DNA from 4 places in the Streptomyces sp. NPDC059371 genome. Region 3 is predicted to be linked to each of the others. Evidence: riboswitches for the same ligand, from Rfam matches in the RefSeq annotation. Region 3 holds a riboswitch; each other region holds the start of a gene.
The links. A riboswitch is a leader RNA that binds a small molecule or an ion and turns the genes downstream of it on or off. The one in region 3 is predicted to bind cyclic di-AMP.
Positions count from the first base shown of each region.

Region 1 (5,147 bases), on a different contig from region 3:
TACTCCGCCCCGGATCCCGACCTGGCCTCGGGTCACTACCCCGACCCGGCCCCCAACCCGACCTCGGATCACGGCCCCGACCCCGGCCCGGCTCCTCCCGCGTATCGCGCCTCACCCGACTCCACTGTTCGGACCGTGGCGACGGCGATCGTCCCGGAGCCGCCGGAAGCGAGTGGCGCTCCTGAACGCCCTGGGCGGGTGCGGCCGCGCTACGGGCACTCGGTCCCGGCCGGTCGGACCGGTCCCGGACGAGGTGCCAGTCGGCCGGTCGGCCCGGCCCCGCCGACCGAGCCGGTCCCGCCGGCTGAGGAATCCTGCAGGCCGTGCTGGTCCGCCGGCCGAACTGGTCCACCGGCCAAGGCGGTCCGGCCCGGTCAAGCCGGGACCGCCACCGCAGCCGGGCTCGCCGACCGTGCCGGTCCCGTCGGCCAAGCCGGGCTCGCCGGCCAAAGCCGGTCCCGCCGCCAGAGTCGGTGACGCCCGCCCAACCGGGACCGTCGGCAGGGCCGGTAGCGGCTCAGGCCACCGACTCGATGCGCAGCTTGATGTCGTCCGGGGACAGGGCCCCCTTGGCCGAGACGTGATCGCCCGAGGACTCCCCGCGCAGTCGCCGTCCGATCCACGGGACCAGATACTCGCGCGCCCACTGGATGTTGTCGCGGCGCACCTCCAGCGTGCCGCGCGGCGGCAGGGGCGGCCAGGGCTGGTCCGGGTCGGCCGGGACCTCGAGGCCGAGTACCTGTCCGGCACGGAGCGCCACCCGGGTGTGCCCCTCGGGCGAGAGGTGCAGCCGGTCGCCGTCCCAGGCCCGGCGGTCCTGGACCGTCTTCAGGGACCAGAGGTCGAGGACGGGACAGCCGTAGCGGTCCGCGATGGCCCGCACATGTCCGTTGTAGGTGGCGATCTTGCCGCGCAGATGCTTGAGCACGGGAACGTCACGGGTGTCGAAGCCGGTCGTCACCATGACGGTGCCGACGGCGGAGGTGAGGTCGGCGATCGCGCGCTCGAAGCGCTCCGCGACCTCGTCGGGGTCGGTGCCGGGGCGGATGATGTCGTTGCCGCCGGCGCAGAACGAGACCAGGTCCGGGCCGAGTTCCTTCGCCCTCTGGAGCTGGGACTCGACGATCTGGTCGAGCAGTTTGCCGCGCACGGCGAGATTGGTGTAGTCGAAATCGCCCTCGGGCCTGCGGTCCGCGAGAAGTACCGCGAACCGGTCGGCCCAGCCGACGAAAGCTCCGTCGGGCCCGGGGTCGCCGACGCCCTCGGTGAAGCTGTCCCCCACCGCCACGTACGACCCGATCACTGATCTCTTGTCACTCTTCGAATCGTCTGCCACATCAAGCATGATTCACCTATTGATGTGAGCTACGCGACCGTAGGGAAGGGTTGACGGACGGTGAGATAAGCCACTCGCCAAGCATTGGTCAACTCTGGAATAAGGCCCGCGTCAAGGATGTTGAGGCAGCGATCGACTCGGGGCCGCGCCACGGGAACACCGAAGGCCGGACCCAGGGGATCATGGGGTCCGGCCTTCGGAGATCTTCCTGCCGTCAGGAGCAGGAGGAAAAGGGGCGTCAGCCCACGGCGACACCGTGCGAGCGCAGGTACGCGACCGGGTCGATGTCGGAGCCGTAGTCCGGCGTGGTGCGGATCTCGAAGTGCAGGTGCGGTCCGGTCACGTTGCCGGTCGCGCCGGAGAGGCCGATCTGCTGCCCCTCGGTCACGGTCTGCCCCGCCGAGACGGACAGCGACGACATGTGGGCGTACTGGGAGTACTTGCCGTCGGCGTGCTGGATGACGACCTGGTTGCCGTAGGCGCCGCCCCAGCCCGCGGAGACGACGGTGCCCGCCGCGATGGACTTGAGCGTGGTGCCGGTCGGGACCACGAAGTCCACGCCCGTGTGGTAGCCGCTGGACCACATGCTGCCCGCCACCTTGTAACCGGTGCCGACGCTGCTGCTGTCGACCGGCAGGGTGTAGCCGGAGGAGCTGTTGGTGGAGGCCGTGTCGGACGCGGTCGTGTCGTCGGCCGGGGTCGCCTGGGCGGGCTTCGCCGAGGTGGTCGTCCGAGTGGCCGACTGCGTCGCCGAGTGGGCGGCGGAGGCGGCCTTCTTGCCGAGCGACAGCTTCAGACCGGGGTGGATCAGCGACGGGTCGCTGCCGATCGCGGAGCGGTTGTCCGCGTAGATCTTCTTCCAGCCGCCGCCGACGTTCTGCTCGTCGGCGATCTTCGAGAGGTAGTCACCGCGCTTCACCGCGTACGTCTTGACCGCGGCGGTCTTGGCGGACTTCTCGGCGGGGGCGGCGGTCGCGGCCTTCTCGACATGGTGCGCGACGGCGGTGGCGGGGGTCGCGGCCTGGGCGCCCGACGCTCCCATCAGGGGCAGCGCGAGTGCGGCGCCACCGGTTCCGGCCACGGCTATCGAGCGGGTGAAACGCAGGGACTTGGGACGGCGGTGCTTACCCTTCGCGGGCATGACGAATTCCTCTCCGGCGCCTGCGGGGTGAGCTGTCGGGTGCGGGCTGGAGATGCCCGGCCGCTGCTGCGCGGCTGTACCCCTAGCCTGTTCCGGAGACCGGACCAGGCACGGAACCTGTGGGTCCCCCGCTCCTGCCGTGTACGGGTGAGTGTGCGGATTCCGGGCGGCGGCAGGATTGGGCGTCCGTCCGGATTGAGGCAGAACGTAAGCGAGATGAGAGCGCGTCGACAACTATGGGCGGTTTCTGTGCGCTCGCCTTTCTTGATCCATGCGGAAATCGTCGTCACCCTCCGTGGAGTGACGATCTTCCGGACCTCTCAACCCGCCCGTGAATCCTGGCGGGTTGAGAAATGAGGACGGCAACGCATCGTCACGAATATGACGCTCCTCACGCGACTCGCCCCAGGGTGCCCTATTCCAGGGCCAGTTGTAACGAAGGTGCCTATTCGGACAGAAAGGTCAGATGCGACGCAGGCGGATATCCGGCACATCCGGATCTCTGTATGAGGCGGCACGCAAAACGGCACACTCGCAATGCCGCATTTCATAGCAATTGCCCTGCAGGCCTCACGCGACGAGAAGGGTGCGACCAGCCCGACGGTCGGCCTCGCACATTTATCGAACGGGCATTCGATCCAGTGAGCTGTGGAGCACCGCTTCCAGGGCTTTCCGTACGCGAGAAGGCCGCCTGTGGACAACTCATTGCCCGAGGAACCTATGTCGTATCGTCGACAGCGCAAGCCGGTACAACTGCCGACGAGCGGCGCCGAGTCCAGCCCGGCGACGCCGACGGCCGAATGGGAGGAGCCCCCGTGACGCAGCAGGTCCCGTCGACCGAGCCCGAGCTCGGCGGAGTGCGGAACTTCCGCGACGTGGGCGGACTGCCCACCGCGGACGGCCGGCGAGTGCGCTACGGGCATCTGTTCCGCAGCGGCCACCTCGCGCACGCCACGGAGGAGGACGCCGCGTTCCTCGCCTCCCTGGGTCTCCACACGATCTTCGACTTCCGCAACGCCGCGGACCAGAAGCTGGAGGGCCCGGACGTCGAACTGCCGGGCGTGCGGAACGTGAACCTCCCGCTGAGCGACCCGGCGGACGGCAGCGAGTTCTGGAAGATGGTCCGCGACGGCGACATCGACCAGCTTCGCGGGCTCCTCGGCGACGGCAAGGGCGCCAACCGGATGATCAACTCCTACCGCACGATCATCAGGGAACGCACGGCCGAGCACGCGCAGGTGCTGCACGCCCTGGCCGACGACAGCGTGCCCGCGCTGATGCACTGCGCGGCGGGCAAGGACCGCGCCGGGCTGTCCATCGCGGTCACCCTGCTCGCCCTCGGCGTCGAGCGCGAGGCGATCGTGACCGACTACCTGGAGTCGAACGCCGCCCACCGCCGCTACAAGGTCCACCGCAGCGGCTCCTCGGCCGGCACCTACTCCCCCGAGGTCATGGAACTGCTCAGCCCGCTGTTCGACGCGCGCGCCGAGTACCTGACAGCCGCCTTCGAGACGATCGAGGAGAACTGGGGCAGCGTCGAGGCCTACCTGGAACAGGGGCTGGGGCTCACGCCGGAGCTCCGGGAGCGCCTTCGCGCGCGGCTCCTGGACTGAGCCGAAGCCACGCTCCCCGACCCGGGCGCTACTGGTTCTGCGCGCCCAGCGTGAAGAGCAGGTAGATGAAGGCCGCGAACAGGTGGCCGACGGCGACGTAGATGATCAGCCGCACCCACAGGGCGCGAGGGAACTTGTCCTCCATGGACCGGCGGCGTTCCGTGGGTTCGGTCATGACGTCTCTCCCGGGGTGGGGTGGCCCGTCGCCGGGCCGAGGCACAGCGCGGCGACGGGGCTCTGCAGCAGGGTGTGTACGAAGAGGAGATCGGCTCCGTCGCGCTCGGCGGCGGCGATGCGGTGCGGGGTCAGCGAGTCGAAGTGGGCGCTGTCTCCCGGCGCGAGGATGTGCGCGGTGTCCCCGAGGCGCAGACTGAGCCGCCCCTTGAGGACGTACAGCCACTCCTCGCCCGGGTGGACGCGCACGATGTCGCCCTGGGAACCGTAGGGGACGTGCACACGCAGGGCCTGCATGCCGCGGCCCGCGGAGCCCGCCTGCCAGTAGGTCCAGCCGCCCGCCGGGGCCGGCTCCATTTCGGCGGCCCGTACGACCGCGTCACGGTCGGGGACCGTCTCGCCGAGCAGTTCGGAAACCGTCGTACTGTAGACACGGGCCAGCGTGAGCAGCATCGGCAGCGAGGGCTGGCGCTGCCCGGTCTCCAGCCGGGACAGATGGGCGGGCGAGAGTCCGGCGGCGCGGGCGGCGGCCTCCAGCGTGAGAGACGCGCCGCGGCGCAGGGCGCGGAGCCGGGGCGCCACGGCGTGCAGCTCGGCGGACGGCTCTTCGGCCGTCCCTGGATCGGCAGTGCTCATGGAACCATTGAGCCAAACAATTGCCTCTGGGGCAATATTATTGCCCCAGAGGCAAAAGCCTCGCCGGACACGATCCATCTCGCCCGGCCGCATCCCCGCCGGTCGCCGGCCGCACCCGCACCGCCTCGCCGGCTGCCGGCCGCACCCGCACCGCCCGCGGCGGGCCGTCGGTCCGGCCGGGTCTCAGCGGTTCGCCACCGCCTGCTTCACCAGCGTCTTCCCGAAGTCCCACATCAGCCCGCCGCCG
Region 1 covers NZ_JBHYXD010000034.1:35,922-41,068, forward strand. Annotated here, with positions in the region: gene ACFXGX_RS20615 (SGNH/GDSL hydrolase family protein) at 518-1,303, opposite strand; gene ACFXGX_RS20620 (peptidoglycan DD-metalloendopeptidase family protein) at 1,575-2,477, opposite strand; cyclic di-AMP (ydaO/yuaA leader) riboswitch at 2,482-2,637, opposite strand; gene ACFXGX_RS20625 (tyrosine-protein phosphatase) at 3,293-4,090, shown strand; gene ACFXGX_RS20630 (DUF6126 family protein) at 4,119-4,235, opposite strand; gene ACFXGX_RS20635 (helix-turn-helix domain-containing protein) at 4,262-4,900, opposite strand; gene ACFXGX_RS20640 (aspartate aminotransferase family protein) at 5,084-5,147, opposite strand, start outside.
Region 1: linked by a shared signal. The riboswitch ahead of ACFXGX_RS20620 (peptidoglycan DD-metalloendopeptidase family protein) and the one ahead of ACFXGX_RS37935 (NlpC/P60 family protein) in region 3 are both predicted to bind cyclic di-AMP.

Region 2 (5,147 bases), on a different contig from region 3:
GTCGCCCAGCTTGTCGGTGATGACCTTCCAGCCGGCCCAGTCGTCCTCGTACAGCGGGTCCTCGATGGAGACGAGCGGGTACGCCGCGACGAGCTCGGCGTAGTACTCGGTCATCTCGGCGGCGGAGCGCTCCTTGCCCTCGAAGAGGTACTTGCCGTCCTTGTAGAACTCGGAGGCGGCGACGTCGAGGGCGAGGGCGATCTGCTCGCCGGGGATGTAACCGGCCTCCTTGATGGCCTCGAGGATGAGGTCGAGGGCGGCGCGGTTGGACTCCAGGTTCGGGGCGAAGCCGCCCTCGTCGCCGAGGCCGGTGGACAGGCCCTTGGTCTTCAGCACCTTCTTGAGGGTGTGGTAGACCTCGGCGCCCCAGCGCAGGGCCTCGGAGAAGGACTCCGCGCCGATCGGGGCGATCATGAACTCCTGGATGTCCACGTTGGAGTCGGCGTGCGAGCCGCCGTTCAGGATGTTCATCATCGGAACGGGCAGCAGGTGCGCGTTCGGTCCGCCCAGGTAACGGAAGAGCGGCAGGTCGGACGCCTCGGAGGCGGCGTGCGCGACGGCGAGCGAGACGCCGAGGATGGCGTTGGCGCCGAGCGAGGCCTTGTTGTCGGTGGCGTCCAGGTCGAACATCGCCTGGTCGATCAGGCGCTGCTCGGTGGCGTCGTAGCCGACGAGCTCCGGGCCGATCTGCTCGATGACGGCGAGGACGGCCTTCTCGACACCCTTGCCCTGGTAGCGGTTCGGGTCACCGTCGCGAAGCTCGATGGCCTCGAACGCTCCGGTGGAGGCGCCGGACGGAACGGCGGCACGACCCGTGCTGCCGTCGTCGAGGCCGACCTCGACCTCGACCGTGGGGTTGCCTCGGGAGTCCAGGATTTCCCGGGCTACGACGACGTCGATGGACGGCACGAGCATCTCCTTATTGGGATGTGACGCGGTACGCGGAGCTTGGCAGCCCCGCGGGATGAGCCTAACCGGCTCAGGGGGATCGGCCAGCGATCGACCACCCCTTGAGCGGACTGAGCCTACATATTGTTCCTGAACGGAACAAAAAAAGAAATAAAAAACCCCGCTCCGGCTCGTGCGGGGGAACACGTGCCGGAGCGGGGAGCCCGTGGGGACGGGGGACCTCGGCGGGTCTCCGGTGCGTGCGGAGACCCCACGAGGGGGCGTTGCCTGCCGGGCGTCGCGGCGGGGTGCCGGAATCACGGCCGCCCTCCGCCGAAGGCGGCCGGGTCAACCGGCGTGCCGCGCCGCTCAGCGCAGGTGGAGCTGCTGGCCCGGGTAGATGAAGTCGGCGTCGGTGACGATGCCCTTGTTCAGCTTGAACAGCTTCTGCCAGCCGCCCTTGACGTGCTTCTTCTCGGCGATCGAGCTGAGGGTGTCACCCTTGACGACCTTGTACTCGCCGTCACCCTTCTTGACCTTCTTGCCGGTCGGGGTGGTGACGGTCTTCTGGGCGGGGCGCTCCGCGGAACGGGAGGCGGGCTGCTCCGTCGCACGGGTGGCCGGGGCGCTCTGCGAGGTGCTCGGCGAGGAGGGCGCCGACGGGGCCGCCGGGGCCGAGCCGCCGCCGTACGGGGTGCTCGACAGGCCGGTGCCGCAGGTCGGCCAGGCGCCCTTGCCCTGTGCGGCGAGGACCTTCTCGCCGATGGAGATCTGCTGGGACTTCGAGGCCTGGTCGGCGGTCGAGGCGTAGGCGGTACCGCCGTACGCGGCCCAGGTGGAGGACGAGAACTGCAGGCCGCCGTAGTAACCGTTGCCGGTGTTGATCGACCAGTTGCCGCCGGACTCGCACTGGGCGACGGCGTCCCACTCGGAGCCGGTGGCCGCGGAGGCATTGCCCGCCGCCATCAGCGGGGCGGCGATGGCGACGCCGGTGACACCGGCGAGCGTGGCGACACGGGTGGCCTTGTTCGGGCGGCGGTGCTTGCCCTTGCCGGAGAACAGCATGGAGAGATCCCCTCACCGACGCCTGCGAGGTGAGCTGTCGGGTTCGGGCCGAATGAGTTGCCCGGCCGCATGCCCTCGGTCCCGTCTCCAGGACCTCCGGCACGCGGCTTCACCCCAAGCCGTTCCCGGGTGTCTCTCGACTCCCGGGCCCGGCACTTACCTTGGGTCCCCCGCTCCTGCCTACGGCGCATGACGCGACGACTGTTCCCGTACGGCCGTTGGCAGGATTCGGCGTTGCGACCGTCGGAGCCCGCTGTGGCGAGCAGTCACGACCGTAAGCAGTCGATTGGCGGAATTTCAAAGACGATCAGGGCTTCTGAGACCCATCTCTCACTTGCTCCAAATGGGACATTCCCCAGCGAACCGGGGCGCTAACTCCCTCTACTTTTGCACCGTTTCGACCGTGTCCGCGATGCTCCGACCAGGAACGACGAGGCCGGGACCGCCGTCGGCCGAGGCCGCGTCCACCTTGGGCAGGTCGCCCCATCCGCTTTCGAGGCCAAGGGCGTCGGAAACGCTCCAGAGGTTCCCGATGGCGTGTGCGACGTACTCGGTGTCGGGGGCGTCGGCCTCGGGGCTCGCGGCATGACGCCCCGTGGAGTCGTCGGTCCGGCTGTCGGCCGTGCTCTCCGCGGCGCCCCCGCCGCGGTGTCGCCCGGTGCCGGAACCCGCCGAGGTGGACGGGGTCGAAGCGGCTTCCTTCTGTCCCGACTTGGACGACTCATCACTCTTGCCGGTCGCCGCGTCCGCACTGTCGGAGCTCTGCGAGGCGCTGGGCGTGGCGGTGTCGCCGGCCGCGTCGGAGGACTCGGCCGAACCGGACGAATCACTCGAAGGGGACGAGCTGGGCGAAGTCGCCAGACCGGACGAAATATACGAACCGGAGTCGTCGCCGGTGCTCGACGAGTCGCCGGCCACGCCCGTGTCGACGCTGATGCCGGCGGAGCCCTTGCCGAGACCCGAGAGCGGCCCGCACGTCGGCCAGGCCGCGAGGCCCGTGTCGGCGAGCACCTTCTCGGCGACGGCTATCTGCTGCGAGCGGCTGGCCTGATCGGCCGTCGGGGCGTACTCGAGGCCGCCGTGCGTTTCCCAGTTGTCGTGGTCGAGCTGAAGGCCGCCGTAGTACCCGTTGGCTTCGTTGGCGCTCCACGCGCCACCGCTCTCGCACTGTGCCACCCGGTCCCAGGTGGTCCCGTCGGCCGCGCTGGCGCTCGCCGCGGCGAGCAACGGGATGACGATCGCCGATCCGGTCACCCCTGCGGCGACGATGAGAGCCGGGGCCTGGCGAGGGCGACGGTGACGGCCGTTCCCGGAGAGCATGCGAGAGCCTTTCGAGCGACAGCGGGGAGCACCGCGACTCCTGCCTAAGTGAGTGGCGCAGGTGCCGCGTTGATGGGTGAAGGTAGTCGCACTCGAACGCTGGTTACAAGTCGATGCACTACTGATCACGCGAAGATCACAGATTTGACGGAGCGTCACCTTCCGGTGGCCGTGAAGGCGCCTTTCCGGTATGCGGAATCGCCGCTTCAGCGCGGCCGTCGAAGGGTCGTCGATGCACCGATCGCGTCCTATTTGACCGGGGTGAACTCCACCGGAAGCGTACGCAATCCGCGCATAATGAGCCCTCCGCGCCAGCGCAAATCAGCCGATTCTCCGGCGAGTTGGATGTCGGGAAGACGGCCGAGGAGCGTACCCAGCGCGGTCTGCCCCTCCAGCCGGGCGAGCGGCGCGCCCAGGCAGTAGTGGATGCCGTGGCCGTAACCCAAGTGCTGAAGGTCACGTCGTGAGAGATCGAGCGTGTCCGGCTGTTCGAAGCGCTCGGGGTCGCGGTCCGCGGCCGCGAGGACCACGAGCACGGGGTCGCCGGCCGCGATGTCCTGCCCGCCGATCCGCACGTCCTCGGTCGCGAACCGCCACGTGGCCAGTTCGACGGGCCCGTCGTAGCGCAGGAGTTCCTCCACGCCCGTCTCCAGCAGCCCGCTCTCCCCGGCCGCGAGGGAGGCCTGCAGCCGGGCCCGCTGCCCGGGGTGGGTGAGCAGGGCGTGCATCCCGTTCCCGATGAGGTTGACCGTGGTCTCGAACCCCGCGAAGAGCAGGATGAAGGCCATCGCGGCGGCCTCGTTCTCGGTGAGGTGCTCGCCGTGGTCCGAGGCGCGGATGAGCCCCGAGATGAGGTCCTCGCCGGGCTCGGGCTCCGCGGTCAGCGCCTCGCGCTTGCGGTGGATGAGTTCGGCGAGATACCCGCGCATCTTCTTCACGGACCGGGCCACCCCGCCCCTCGGCCCGCCGCCGTGCCGGATCATCATGCCCGCCCAGTCCCGGAAGTCGTCCTGGTCCTCGCGCGGAACGCCGAGCAGGTCGCAGATGGCGTAGATGGGGAGCGGGAAGGCGAACTCGTGGATGAGGTCCGCGGAACCCCTGGCCGCGAACCCGGCGATGAGCTGATCCGTCAGCTCCTGCACCCGCGGTGCGAATTCGGCCACGCGCCGGGGTGTGAACGCCTTGCTGACGAGCTTTCGCAGCCGGGTGTGGTCCGGCGGGTCGATGTTCAGCAGATGCGTCATCAGCTCGGCCTTGCGCTCCCCGGGGATCCCGGTCCGGCCCTTCGCGTGCGCGGGCTCGTCGTGATGCGCGGGATTCTTGGACAGCCGCTGGTCGGCGAGCGTCTGCCGGGCGTCGGCGTACCGCGTGACGAGCCAGGCCTCCACCCCGCTGGGCAGCCGCGTGCGGTGCACGGGCGCGTTCTCCCTGAGCCAGGCGTAGGCCGGGTAGGGGTCGGTGGCGAACTCCCAGGTGAAGAGTTCGGGGGCGGCGCTGGCGGAGGCTTCGTGCTCGGTCACTCCCCGACGGTATCCGCACCGGCCCGCGGACCCCCGCCCACCGGATCGGCCGAGCCGACGCCCTCCCGACCACCGGACCCGCGGGAGACGCCGACCGGTTGACCACCAGGCCCGCGGGAGACGCCGACTTCCCGACCGTCAGGCCTGCGGGAGACCCCTACCAACCGACCACCGGGTCCGGGGGAGACCGGGTCCGGGGGGGACGGCGACCGCCTGACCGTCAGGCCCGCAGGAGATCGCGGCTTCCTGGCCACCGGGTCCGGGGGAGACCGCGACCGCCTGACAGCCAGGCTTCTTGACCACCAGGCCCGCGGGAAGCGGCGACCGCCTGACCACCGGGTCCGCGGGAGGCCG
Region 2 covers NZ_JBHYXD010000049.1:18,754-23,900, forward strand. Annotated here, with positions in the region: gene eno (phosphopyruvate hydratase) at 1-915, opposite strand, end outside; gene ACFXGX_RS25230 (transglycosylase family protein) at 1,258-1,953, opposite strand; cyclic di-AMP (ydaO/yuaA leader) riboswitch at 1,958-2,151, opposite strand; gene ACFXGX_RS25235 (transglycosylase family protein) at 2,335-3,207, opposite strand; gene ACFXGX_RS25240 (cytochrome P450) at 3,522-4,793, opposite strand.
Region 2: linked by a shared signal. The riboswitch ahead of ACFXGX_RS25230 (transglycosylase family protein) and the one ahead of ACFXGX_RS37935 (NlpC/P60 family protein) in region 3 are both predicted to bind cyclic di-AMP.

Region 3 (5,147 bases):
CACCGCCGACATCCCCATCGGGAAGACGGACGACCAGCGCCGTACGTCGTACCGCGGGCGCGGCCACACCACCTCCGCGACGGCCAGCAGGAAGTAGCAGGCGAGGTCCAGCACGAGCAGCGCGCCGGTCGTGGCGCGCAGGACGCCCTGGTCGTCGTTGTTCCACAGATACGGATTCACGTCGTGCGCCACGACGAGTCCCGCTCCGGCCAGCGCCGAGATGCCCAGCGCGCCGGCCGCGATCCAGTGGTCCCCGGCGCCCTTCCGCACCTCCCACGGGTCGAAGTTCGCGAGCGAGAGGACGTAGAGCGCGATCCCCGCCCAGAACAGCGTCATCGCGGCATGCGCGAGCCAGTCCGAGCCCACCTCGCCGGCGATCGTCGAGCCGAGGACCGAGAGCCCCTGCGTGGCCACGCAGACGAGGAACACCTCTCCCGCCATACGGCGCCGCCAGTGCCGCAGGACGGTCAGCAGCAGGACGGGCCAGAGCACGGCCGACAGCGCGAGCAGGATTTCGGCGAGCGTCCGCCACCCCAGTGTGGAGAACCGGGTGCCGAGCACGGTGGTCGCCGCGACCGCGTCGAGCCCGGCGGGAGTGCCGGCGCGTCGCGCCCATTGCGCCCGGTCGCCCACCAGCCGGGCGAGGAAGTCCGAGGCGAGCCCGACCCAGGCGAGCGACGCGAGGAACAGCGCGATCCGGGACAGGACCTCGTAGCCGGTCAGGTGCAGCCCGATCGAGAGGATGCCGGTGGACATGACGGCGGCCCCGGCGGCGGGCGCCCACCCCGCCCACCAGGAGCGGAGCGGAATGGTGCCCGTCATGTCCGGTGTATCTGGCATGCGTCGATGCTAGGGACCCGCGGAGCGGTTGCGGGCGGGCCACGCGCGGGCGGCGACGAAAACGCGGGGCACGCGCGCGGAGATCGGGAGAGCTCGCACGCGTGCCCCCGCGCGAGGGGCTTCCAGGTCCCGGGCTACGCCGGGCGCACCACGCTGTGGATCGCCGAGGTGCCGTCGTAGTAGATCGACTCCTCGCGGACGTACGCTCCCGGCTTCGGCGCGTGGATCATCATGCCGTCGCCGATGTAGACGCCGACGTGGCTGATGTCGTCGTAGAAGAAGACCAGGTCGCCGGGCCGGGCGTCGGCGAGGGAGACCGTCGTGCCGGCGTTCACCTGGTCGTAGGTGACGCGCGGGAGGCTGACGCCGGCGGCCTTCCAGGCGGCCTGGGTCAGGCCCGAGCAGTCGTAGGAGTCCGGGCCGGTGGCGCCCCAGACGTACGGTTTGCCGACCTGCGCGCGGGCGAACGCGAGCGCCTCGGCCGCCTTCGACGAGGAGCCCGTGGCCGTCGATCCCGTCGACGACCCGGTCGTCGAGCCGGCGGCCGGGGCATCCGTGCTGTCCGACGACGGCTGCGCCCGCGCGGCCTTCTCGGCGGCGGCCTGCTGCTTCGCCAGCTCCGCCGCCTTGGCCGCGGCCTGATCCCGCTTCTTCTTCTCGATCGCCGCCAGCCGCGCCTTTTCCTCGGCGTTCAGCTTCGAGAGCAGGTCGCGGGCCTCGGTGAGCTTCCGCTGCACCGCGGCCTTGGACGTCTTGAGCTCCTTCTGCGAGGCGGTCAGCGACTCCAGGCTCTCGGTGGCCTCCGTCCGCTTCTCGGTGGTGGCGGCCTGCTCCGTGACGTAGTCGTCGACGGCCGCCTTCTGGCGGTTCGTCAGACGGCTCATGAGCTGGGTCTGGTCGAAGTAGTCCTGCGGGTTGTCCGCGAGCAGCAGGGTCGCGGTGCTGGGTGCGGCGGCCCCGGTGCGGTACTGCGCCGCGGCGAACGATCCCAGCTCCTCGCGCGCGCTGTTGAGCTTCTCGGTGCGCTGCGCGACGTCGTCGAGCAGGGTGTCGACGCGCTCGCGCTGCTTGGCGGTCTTCTCCCGGTTCGCGTTGTACTTGTCGGTGGCGGTCTCGGCCTGGTGGTAGAGGTCGTCGACCTTCTTCGAGACCGCTTCGATGCTGGGCCGGGGCTCGGCCGAGGGCGCGGCGTTGGCGGTCTGGGAGAGCAGGGCCACGGAGGTGAGGGCCGCCGTGGCGAGGGCGGGGGTCCGTATGCCTGCGATGCGCGCACCGGTGGGACGCGCCTTGCGGTGTGACGCCAAGAGAGGCGACTCCTTCCGTCATCCGCCTGCCGAGTTAGCTGTCGGGTTCGGGCGGGAGGTTCCGGAAGGCTGCCCTACGGTCCGTGCCCCACGAGGCGGTTGGACCGATTCACCCCAAAGTCGGTGGGTCCCCGGCTCCGGGGCCTCGCGGCGCACCGGATTCGGCGGAGGCCGCCCGGCCCGGCGGTGTTCGCCGGATGCGGTCGAGCGGCCTTCGAGCACGCTAGCCAACCGGTGTGGCCCGTGTGAAGGTTGATGCCCGATACGTCCGATACATTTTCGTGACCATTGCCGCACGCGCCGCCGGGAGCGGCCCGCGCACCCATCGGCCGACCCGGTCTCACGCCGGGTGACGTGAATGTCGCGTGCTGTTACGGGGTGCGGTGTCGGCGGGGAAAGGTGAGGTGTCGGCGGGGAAAGCGGTCACCCCTGGTGTCCGCCGGTCGCCTCGTCACGACTTCGGGCCGAGTTCTCGGGGTGGCGGCGGGCTGTCAGTGGGGCGGCCTAGACTCGGAGAGCGATGAGCAGCCTCTTTGACGACAGCTTCCTGGCGAACCTCAAGCCCTCCGCGGCCCACGAGGACGAACACCCGCCGCCGCCCGAGGACGATCACGTACCGGAGCCGGTTCCGGACGATCTGTTCGGCGGGAAGTTCGACCTGCCGCCGAGCCGGGACTCGTACTACCGGGACGGCGCGCCCCGGCCCGCCGTGGACCCCGCGGCCCTGCTGGACGGACTGAACGAGAACCAGCGCGCGGCCGTGGTCCACTCCGGCTCGCCGCTGCTCATCGTGGCCGGCGCCGGCTCGGGCAAGACCCGCGTGCTCACCCACCGGATCGCGCACCTGCTCGGCGAGCGCCAGGTCCACCCCGGCCAGATCCTCGCGATCACCTTCACCAATAAGGCCGCGGGCGAGATGAAGGAGCGCGTCGAGGCGCTCGTGGGCCCGCGCGCCAACGCGATGTGGGTGATGACCTTCCACAGCGCCTGCGTCCGCATCCTGCGCCGTGAGAGCAAGCAGCTCGGTTTCACCTCGTCGTTCTCGATCTACGACGCCGCCGACTCCAAGCGTCTGATGGCCCTCGTCTGCCGTGATCTCGACCTCGACCCCAAGCGGTTCCCGCCGAAGTCGTTCAGCGCCAAGATCTCGAACCTGAAGAACGAGCTGATCGACGAGGAGGACTTCGCCGCCCAGGCCACCGACGGCTTCGAGAAGACCCTCGCCCAGGCGTACGCGATGTACCAGTCGCGGCTGCGCGAGGCCAACGCGCTCGACTTCGACGACCTGATCATGACCACGGTCAACCTGCTGCGCGCCTTCCCGGACGTCGCCGAGCACTACCGCCGCCGCTTCCGGCACGTCCTGGTCGACGAGTACCAGGACACCAACCACGCGCAGTACGCCCTCGTCCGGGAACTCGTGGGGACCTCCGAGCACCCCGTGGACGTACCGCCCAACGAGCACGACCTGCCGCCCGCCGAACTGTGCGTCGTGGGTGACGCGGACCAGTCGATCTACGCCTTCCGCGGCGCGACCATCCGCAACATCCTCCAGTTCGAGGAGGACTACCCGAACGCGACGACGATCCTGCTGGAGCAGAACTACCGCTCCACCCAGACGATCCTGACCGCCGCCAACGCGGTCATCGAGCGCAACGAGTCCCGCCGCCCGAAGAACCTGTGGACCAACGCCGGCGCCGGCTCGAACATCACGGGCTACGTCGCGGACACCGAGCACGACGAGGCCCAGTTCGTCGCCGACGAGATAGACCGTCTCACCGACGCGGGCGAGGCGAGGGCCGGCGACGTCGCGGTCTTCTACCGTACGAACGCCCAGTCCCGTGTCTTCGAAGAGGTCTTCATCCGCGTCGGCCTGCCGTACAAGGTCGTCGGCGGTGTCCGCTTCTACGAGCGCAAGGAGGTCCGGGACGTCCTGGCGTACCTGAGGGTGCTGGCCAACCCCGAGGACTCGGTCCCCATGCGCCGCATCCTGAACGTGCCCAAGCGCGGCATCGGTGACCGCGCCGAGGCGATGATCGACGCCCTCGCGCAGCGCGAGAAGATCAGCTTCCCGCAGGCGCTGCGCCGCGTCGACGAGGCCTACGGCATGGCCGCGCGCTCCACCAACGCGGTCAAGCGGTTCAACACGCTCATGGAGGACCTCCGTACGATCGTCGAGTCCGGCGCGGGCCCGGCCACCATCCTGCAGGCCGTCTTCGAACGCACCGGCTATCTCGCCGAGTTGCAGGCCTCGACCGACCCGCAGGACGAGACCCGGATCGAGAACCTCCAGGAACTCGCCGCCGTCGCCCTGGAGTTCGAGCAGGAGGCCGGCGAGGGTGAGACCCCGGCCGGGCTCTCCGCGTTCCTGGAGCGGGTCGCGCTCGTCGCCGACTCCGACCAGATCCCGGACGAGGAGGACGGCAACGGCGTCATCACCCTGATGACCCTGCACACCGCCAAGGGCCTCGAGTTCCCCGTGGTCTTCCTGACCGGCATGGAGGACGGCGTCTTCCCGCACATGCGCGCGCTCGGACAGGTCAAGGAGCTGGAGGAGGAGCGGCGCCTGGCGTACGTCGGCATCACCCGCGCGCGGGAGCGGCTCTACCTCACCCGGTCCTCGATGCGCAGTGCGTGGGGGCAGCCCTCGTACAACCCGCCCTCCCGCTTCCTGGAGGAGATCCCGGCGACCCATCTGGACTGGAAGCGCACGGGAGCGACGGCACCCCGGCCCGCCGGTCCCGTCTCCGGTGTCGCCGCCTCCCTCTCGTCCTCCCGTTCGCGGTCCGCGGCCTCGGGTGCCTCCGGGTTCGCCACCCGCCGCGGTGCCACCGAGAAGCCGGTGGTCTCGCTGGCCGTCGGGGACCGCGTCACGCACGACCAGTTCGGCCTCGGCACCGTCGTCGGGGTGAAGGGGACGGGCGCGAACGCGGAGGCGACGGTCGACTTCGGAGAGCCCAAGCCGAAGCGACTGCTGCTGCGGTACGCGCCGGTGGAGAAGCT
Region 3 covers NZ_JBHYXD010000117.1:15,270-20,416, reverse strand. Annotated here, with positions in the region: gene ACFXGX_RS37940 (tellurite resistance/C4-dicarboxylate transporter family protein) at 1-840, opposite strand, end outside; gene ACFXGX_RS37935 (NlpC/P60 family protein) at 975-2,144, opposite strand; cyclic di-AMP (ydaO/yuaA leader) riboswitch at 2,152-2,321, opposite strand; gene pcrA (DNA helicase PcrA) at 2,665-5,147, shown strand, end outside.

Region 4 (5,147 bases), on a different contig from region 3:
TCGCCGAGCCCCCGGTGGACATCCAGATGCAGCACTACGCGTTCCTGATCGACGACGAGCTGTTCGACCGCGCGTACCGACGGCTCCGCGCCGACGGCGTCGAGCACTGGGCCGACCCGCAGATGAGGCGCCCGGGGGAGATCAACAATGAACACGGCGGCCGCGGCGTGTACTTCAAGGACCCGGCCGGCCATGCGATCGAGTTGATCACCCGCCCGTACCTGTAGCCGGGCGGAGCCCGGCCGGGGCCGCGGCACCCGGCCGGGCAGCCGGCCGAACCGGTGCGTGGGCGTGTGGCGCGGTGCGATCCGCGATCCGCGATCTGCATCCGCGATCTGCATCCGCGATCTGCATCCGCGATCTGCATCCGTGATCGGCGAGGGGCGCGGGGCGCAGGCGGCGGCGCGCGGTACGTGGAAGACGCCGCGCGCCGGAGTACGACCGGTTCACCCCGATGGGTTGTTTTGTGGCGGGTTGAGATGAACAGGGCGTGGATGTCGGAGGCTTGGGGAGAACCTGGACGTTCGCGAAACGCCGTCATCGAGGAGTGCCGCGTGTCCGATGTCGTCTTCACGGCGGATTTCGCCTCGACTCGTCAATGGGTCGCGGGCCATTCCTGGGCCTATCCCGACGGCGGTCCGGTCAACCCGGACGACGGCAAACTCGACCACCTGGTCACCGACCCCTCCTACAGCCGGACGGGCCGCTTCCGGGCCACTCGGCGCCCGGACGGCGACTGGGACGCGGGCCTGCTCACCACCGAGGGCAGCGCGGACGGGTTCATGGTCCGCACGGGGGACGTGCTGGAGGCACGGGTCAAGCTGCCCACGGTGACGGGGGCCTGGCCGGCGATCTGGACGTGGCGGGACGGCGGTCAGGAGATCGACGTCTTCGAGTACCACCCCGACAACCCCGACCTGCTGGAACTGTCCAACCACGTACGCAACACCCACCGCTACTACCGGAACCCCGCGATCCAGCCGGGTGCCTGGGTCGACCTCGTGGTCGAGCTCGGCGCCCTCCGGGTCGTGTGGTGGGTCAACGGAATCCGGGCTTTCGACGACCGGCGCGGAGTGGGCAGATCCTGGCACGCCTATCTCATCGTCAACCTCTCCGTCTGCGCGGGGCGATACCACCCGCCGCCGCCTCCCGAGGCCTCCGAGATGGACTTCGAGGTGGCCCGGCTGGCGGTCCGCAGGCCCCCGGCCGGCAGACCTTTCCCCGCGACGGAGGAGTACGAGGCCGACGTCCTCGACTGACGCCGGAGCGGGGCCTCGGCAGATGCAGCCGGGCAGGTGCATCCGCCGGGGCCCTCGGCGCGGAAGTACGGCATCAGAAGCGACGCTGCGCCGGTGCGCGTCGCGCCGACGGGTGCCGAGGGCCATGCCGAATCCGCAACCGGGGGACGCCCCCGAGTCCGCCTACGTCAGTCACGTCGGCAACTGCCGCACGTGCCAACGGGAGTCGGGGCGCTGCCCGCAGGCGGCCCGCCTCTGGCGTTTCTACCAGGAATGGCGCAATGGTTACCGCGCGCGGCCCGAGCCCGCGGAGTGAGCCGCGGAGTGAGCTTGGGGCGGGTCCGCGGTCGGTGAGACGATTCCTCCTCACGGTTCAGTGCGAGGCGTGGACGAAGCGCCGGTAGGTGGAGAGGTGTCATGCGAGGTTCTGTGCGGATGTCCGCCGACGATGTGTCCCGGTCCGGGGAGACCGGCGCCTCCGTGGCGCTGCGGCCCTGCCGCGTCCCTCGTCCGGACGGGGAACCGGCGCGCGCGGCCGTACTGATCCTTCACGGCGGCACCGCCGACAGCAAGGCCCCGTTGCGGCCGTGGAACCTGGCACGCGCCCGGATGCGGCCGTTCGTGCGCTCCGTGACACGGGCCCTGGCGGACGAGGACACGTTCGTCGGGCAGGTGCGCTACCGCCACCGGGGATGGAACGGCGCGGACGCCGACCCCGTCGCCGACGTTCTGCTGGCACTGGACGAACTCGCCGCTCTGGTGGGGGAGGTGCCGGTCGTGCTCGTGGGTCACTCGATGGGCGGGCGCGCCGCTCTGCGGGCCGCGGCCGCACCCCAGGTCCGGGCCGTGGTGGCGCTGGCACCCTGGTGCCCGGAGGGTGAGCCGGTGACCCACCTCCGGGACAAACGCGTGATCGTGCTGCACGGGGACCGGGACCGGGTCACCGACCCCGTGGAGTCGTTCGCCCTCGTCCGCCGGGCCGCGGAGGCTGGTTGCTCCGCGAGCGCCGTGCGGGTCGAGGGCGGGGACCACGCGATGCTCCGCCGCGCGCGGACCTGGCATCGGGCCACGGGCGCTACGGTCGCCGAGCTGGTGACCCTGATCGGCGCCGGCCTCGACCCGCTCCCCGCCGAACGGCCGGGCGCAGAGCCTGGCGTTCTGTAGGGCGTCCCGGGCGTCAGGAGCCCGGTGTGTCGAGCCGGTCGTCGGGATCGGGGGTGGGGGAGAAGGCGCGGCGCGTACCCGACGCCGGTCGTGCGGCGGACGAGGGAAGCGGGGCGCCCGTCGACGGATCCCAGCTCAGGATCCACTCGAAGTCGCGTTGCAGCCGACGTGCTTCGCTTCGCACGAGCGTCGGTATGTCACCGCGTTCGGAGATCAGTTGGGCATAGATCGGGGCATCGTGCACGTGGGGATCCTCGACTCGCTCTCGTGGTCTGACGTGCTTCGACGGTACGGCCGGCAGGTGGTCGCAGCGGTGATCCGGCCAGCTCGGCCAGAACCGGTCAAGGTGTGACCAAAGGGCGCCGTCGATGTCGAACGACATGCCAGGGAACGCCAGTTCTGTGCACACTTTCGACACATCCGAGTTGGCCGGACGTGTGACCCGCGGCTCCGGACCGGGCGCCGGCCTCGCTCGTCCCAACGGCCGTGCTCAGCCGCCTTTTCGAGTACGGCCCGTGTCCTCACGGTCGCGCTGCGGGACGGTGCGATGAAGGTCACGAAAATGTATCGGACATCTGGGACGTGGATCTTCACATCGGGTGCACACCATCGCTAAGTTGGCGACCAGGCCGCCCGACTCCCTCCGGCGAAGCTCGCCGGGCGGTGCGGCCTCCGCCGAGTCCTGCCTGTCCTCGTGGCAGCGGGAGCCGGGGACCCACCGAACCTGGGGTGAATCGGCCAACTGCCTTTCGGGGCAGGGGCCGTAGGGCATACCTTCCGGAATCGTCCGCCCGAACCCGACAGCTAACCCGGTAGGCGGACGACGGAAGGAGCACCACTCCATGGCGCCGGAACGCACCCCGCCCAGCGGCGAAGAAGTCGCCCGACGACTCTCGTCCCTCTACGACCAGGCGGAGCTCGCCACCGGTAACTTCAACGGGACCCGCGCCCTGGCGAACTCCAACCGCAGGCCGGGCCGACGGAACGCCGGTCAGGGGAGCGGAGTCTCCGACGCCGCCCAGGACGACCTGATGCGCCAGTGGTTCGACGGGGCGCGTTCCCGGTTCGGACCCTCGGCCCCGGCCGCGCTACCGGCCGACAGACAGCCGGAGCGTGGCGGCGGAGGTGCTCGTCCGAAGGAGGCCGCGAAGGGGTCCCGTGGGTCCTCGTCGGACCTTCCGACGATCTACGAGCTGGAACAACTCGTACGGCCCGTTGCCGAGTTGACGGCCGCCCCGGTGCTGGAGCTGACCGCCGGTCCGGCTTCGGAGCCGGGTGCGCGCCCCGCACTGGAGCTGACCGCCGGTCCGCCCGCCGCGCTCCCGGCCGGCGGCGCCCCGGCGGCACCGGGATCCGAGGTGGCGGTCCGTGCGGGGCTCCGCGCGGGGGCCGTTCCGGCCGCCGCGCCGCAGCAGTCCTCGCCGCACGTCAAGAAGCAGAGCGCCCGGCGCAAGCTCGCCGTCGCGCGGGAGCTGATGGCGCGGCACATGGCACGGCAGGGCATGCCCGTGGCGCAGATGCCGGCCATCGAGTACCGGCCGGCGGCCCCGCAGACCGGTTCGTTCCCGACGGCCCCGCAGACCGGTTCGTTCCCGGCGGTCGGTCAGACGGGTTCGTTCCCGGCGGTCGATCAGACCGGCTCGTTCCCCTCGGTCGCCCAGACCGGTACCTTCCCGTCGGTCGCTCAGCCCACCGCGTTTCCCGCGGCTCCGCAGACCGCCGCGTTCCCGTCCGCCGCGCAGACGGGCACCTTCCCGTCGGTCGGACAGACCGGTACCTTCCCGTCGGTCGGCCAGACGGGTTCGTTCCCGTCGGTCGCTCAGCCCACCGCGTTCCCGGCGGCTCCGCAGACCGCCGCGTTCCCGTCCGCCGCGCAGACGGGCACCTTCCCGTCCGCCGCGCAGACCGGTACGTTCCCGTCGGTCGCTCAGGCGCCCGCGTTCCAGGCGGCGCCCCAGCCGACCCCGTACGAGGCGGTGCCCCAGGCCGCGCCCGCGCCCGGGGTCTTCGACACGGGTTCCATGCCCCGGGCGTACGAGCCGGCGCCCCCGGCCGCCCAGCCCAAGGCGGTCATCCTGCCCCGCGGGTACGAAGCGCCCGCCCCGGCCCCCGAGTACACGTCGGTGCTCCTGCCCCTCTCGTACGAGAAGCCGACGCGTCCCAGCGGGTACCAGCCGGCCCCGGTGCCCCCGATGAGCCAGCCGGCGCCCCAGCCTCCGGCGTACGAGGCCGCGCCGCGCCCCGCCGCCTATCAGCCGGCCCCGATGCCTCCGGTGAGCGAGCCGGCGCCCCAGCCTCCGGCGTACGAGGCCGCGCCGCGTCCGGCCGCCTATCAGCCGGCCCCGATGCCTCCGGTGAGCGAGCCGGCGCCCCAGCCGCCCGCGTACGAGGCCGCGCCGCGTCCGGCCGCCTATCAGTCGGCTCCGATGCCCCCCGCGAACCAGCCGACGCCTCCGTCGGCCGACGACGCCTGGCGGCAGTCGTTGCGGCCGACCGGCAACCAGCAGGCGTGGCCCGCCGCCCCCGGGGCCGCCGGCACGAACCCGGGGTTCGACATCGACAGCCTCGTCACCGGTGCGGTAGCCGTCGCCGCCGTCCCGCCGGTCGTCGGACACGACAGCAGAGCCGCCGAGGCGGTCGCCTTCGCCCGCGCTCAGATCGGCAGCCCGTGCGTGTGGGGAGCGTCCGGACCCGGTTCGTACGACCCCTCCGGTCTCACCCAGGCGGCCTGGAAGAGCGCGGGAG
Region 4 covers NZ_JBHYXD010000141.1:7,885-13,031, forward strand. Annotated here, with positions in the region: gene ACFXGX_RS40430 (VOC family protein) at 1-227, shown strand, start outside; gene ACFXGX_RS40435 (beta-glucanase) at 555-1,259, shown strand; gene ACFXGX_RS40440 (alpha/beta fold hydrolase) at 1,656-2,402, shown strand; gene ACFXGX_RS40445 (hypothetical protein) at 2,416-2,646, opposite strand; cyclic di-AMP (ydaO/yuaA leader) riboswitch at 3,066-3,237, shown strand; gene ACFXGX_RS40450 (NlpC/P60 family protein) at 3,245-5,147, shown strand, end outside.
Region 4: linked by a shared signal. The riboswitch ahead of ACFXGX_RS40450 (NlpC/P60 family protein) and the one ahead of ACFXGX_RS37935 (NlpC/P60 family protein) in region 3 are both predicted to bind cyclic di-AMP.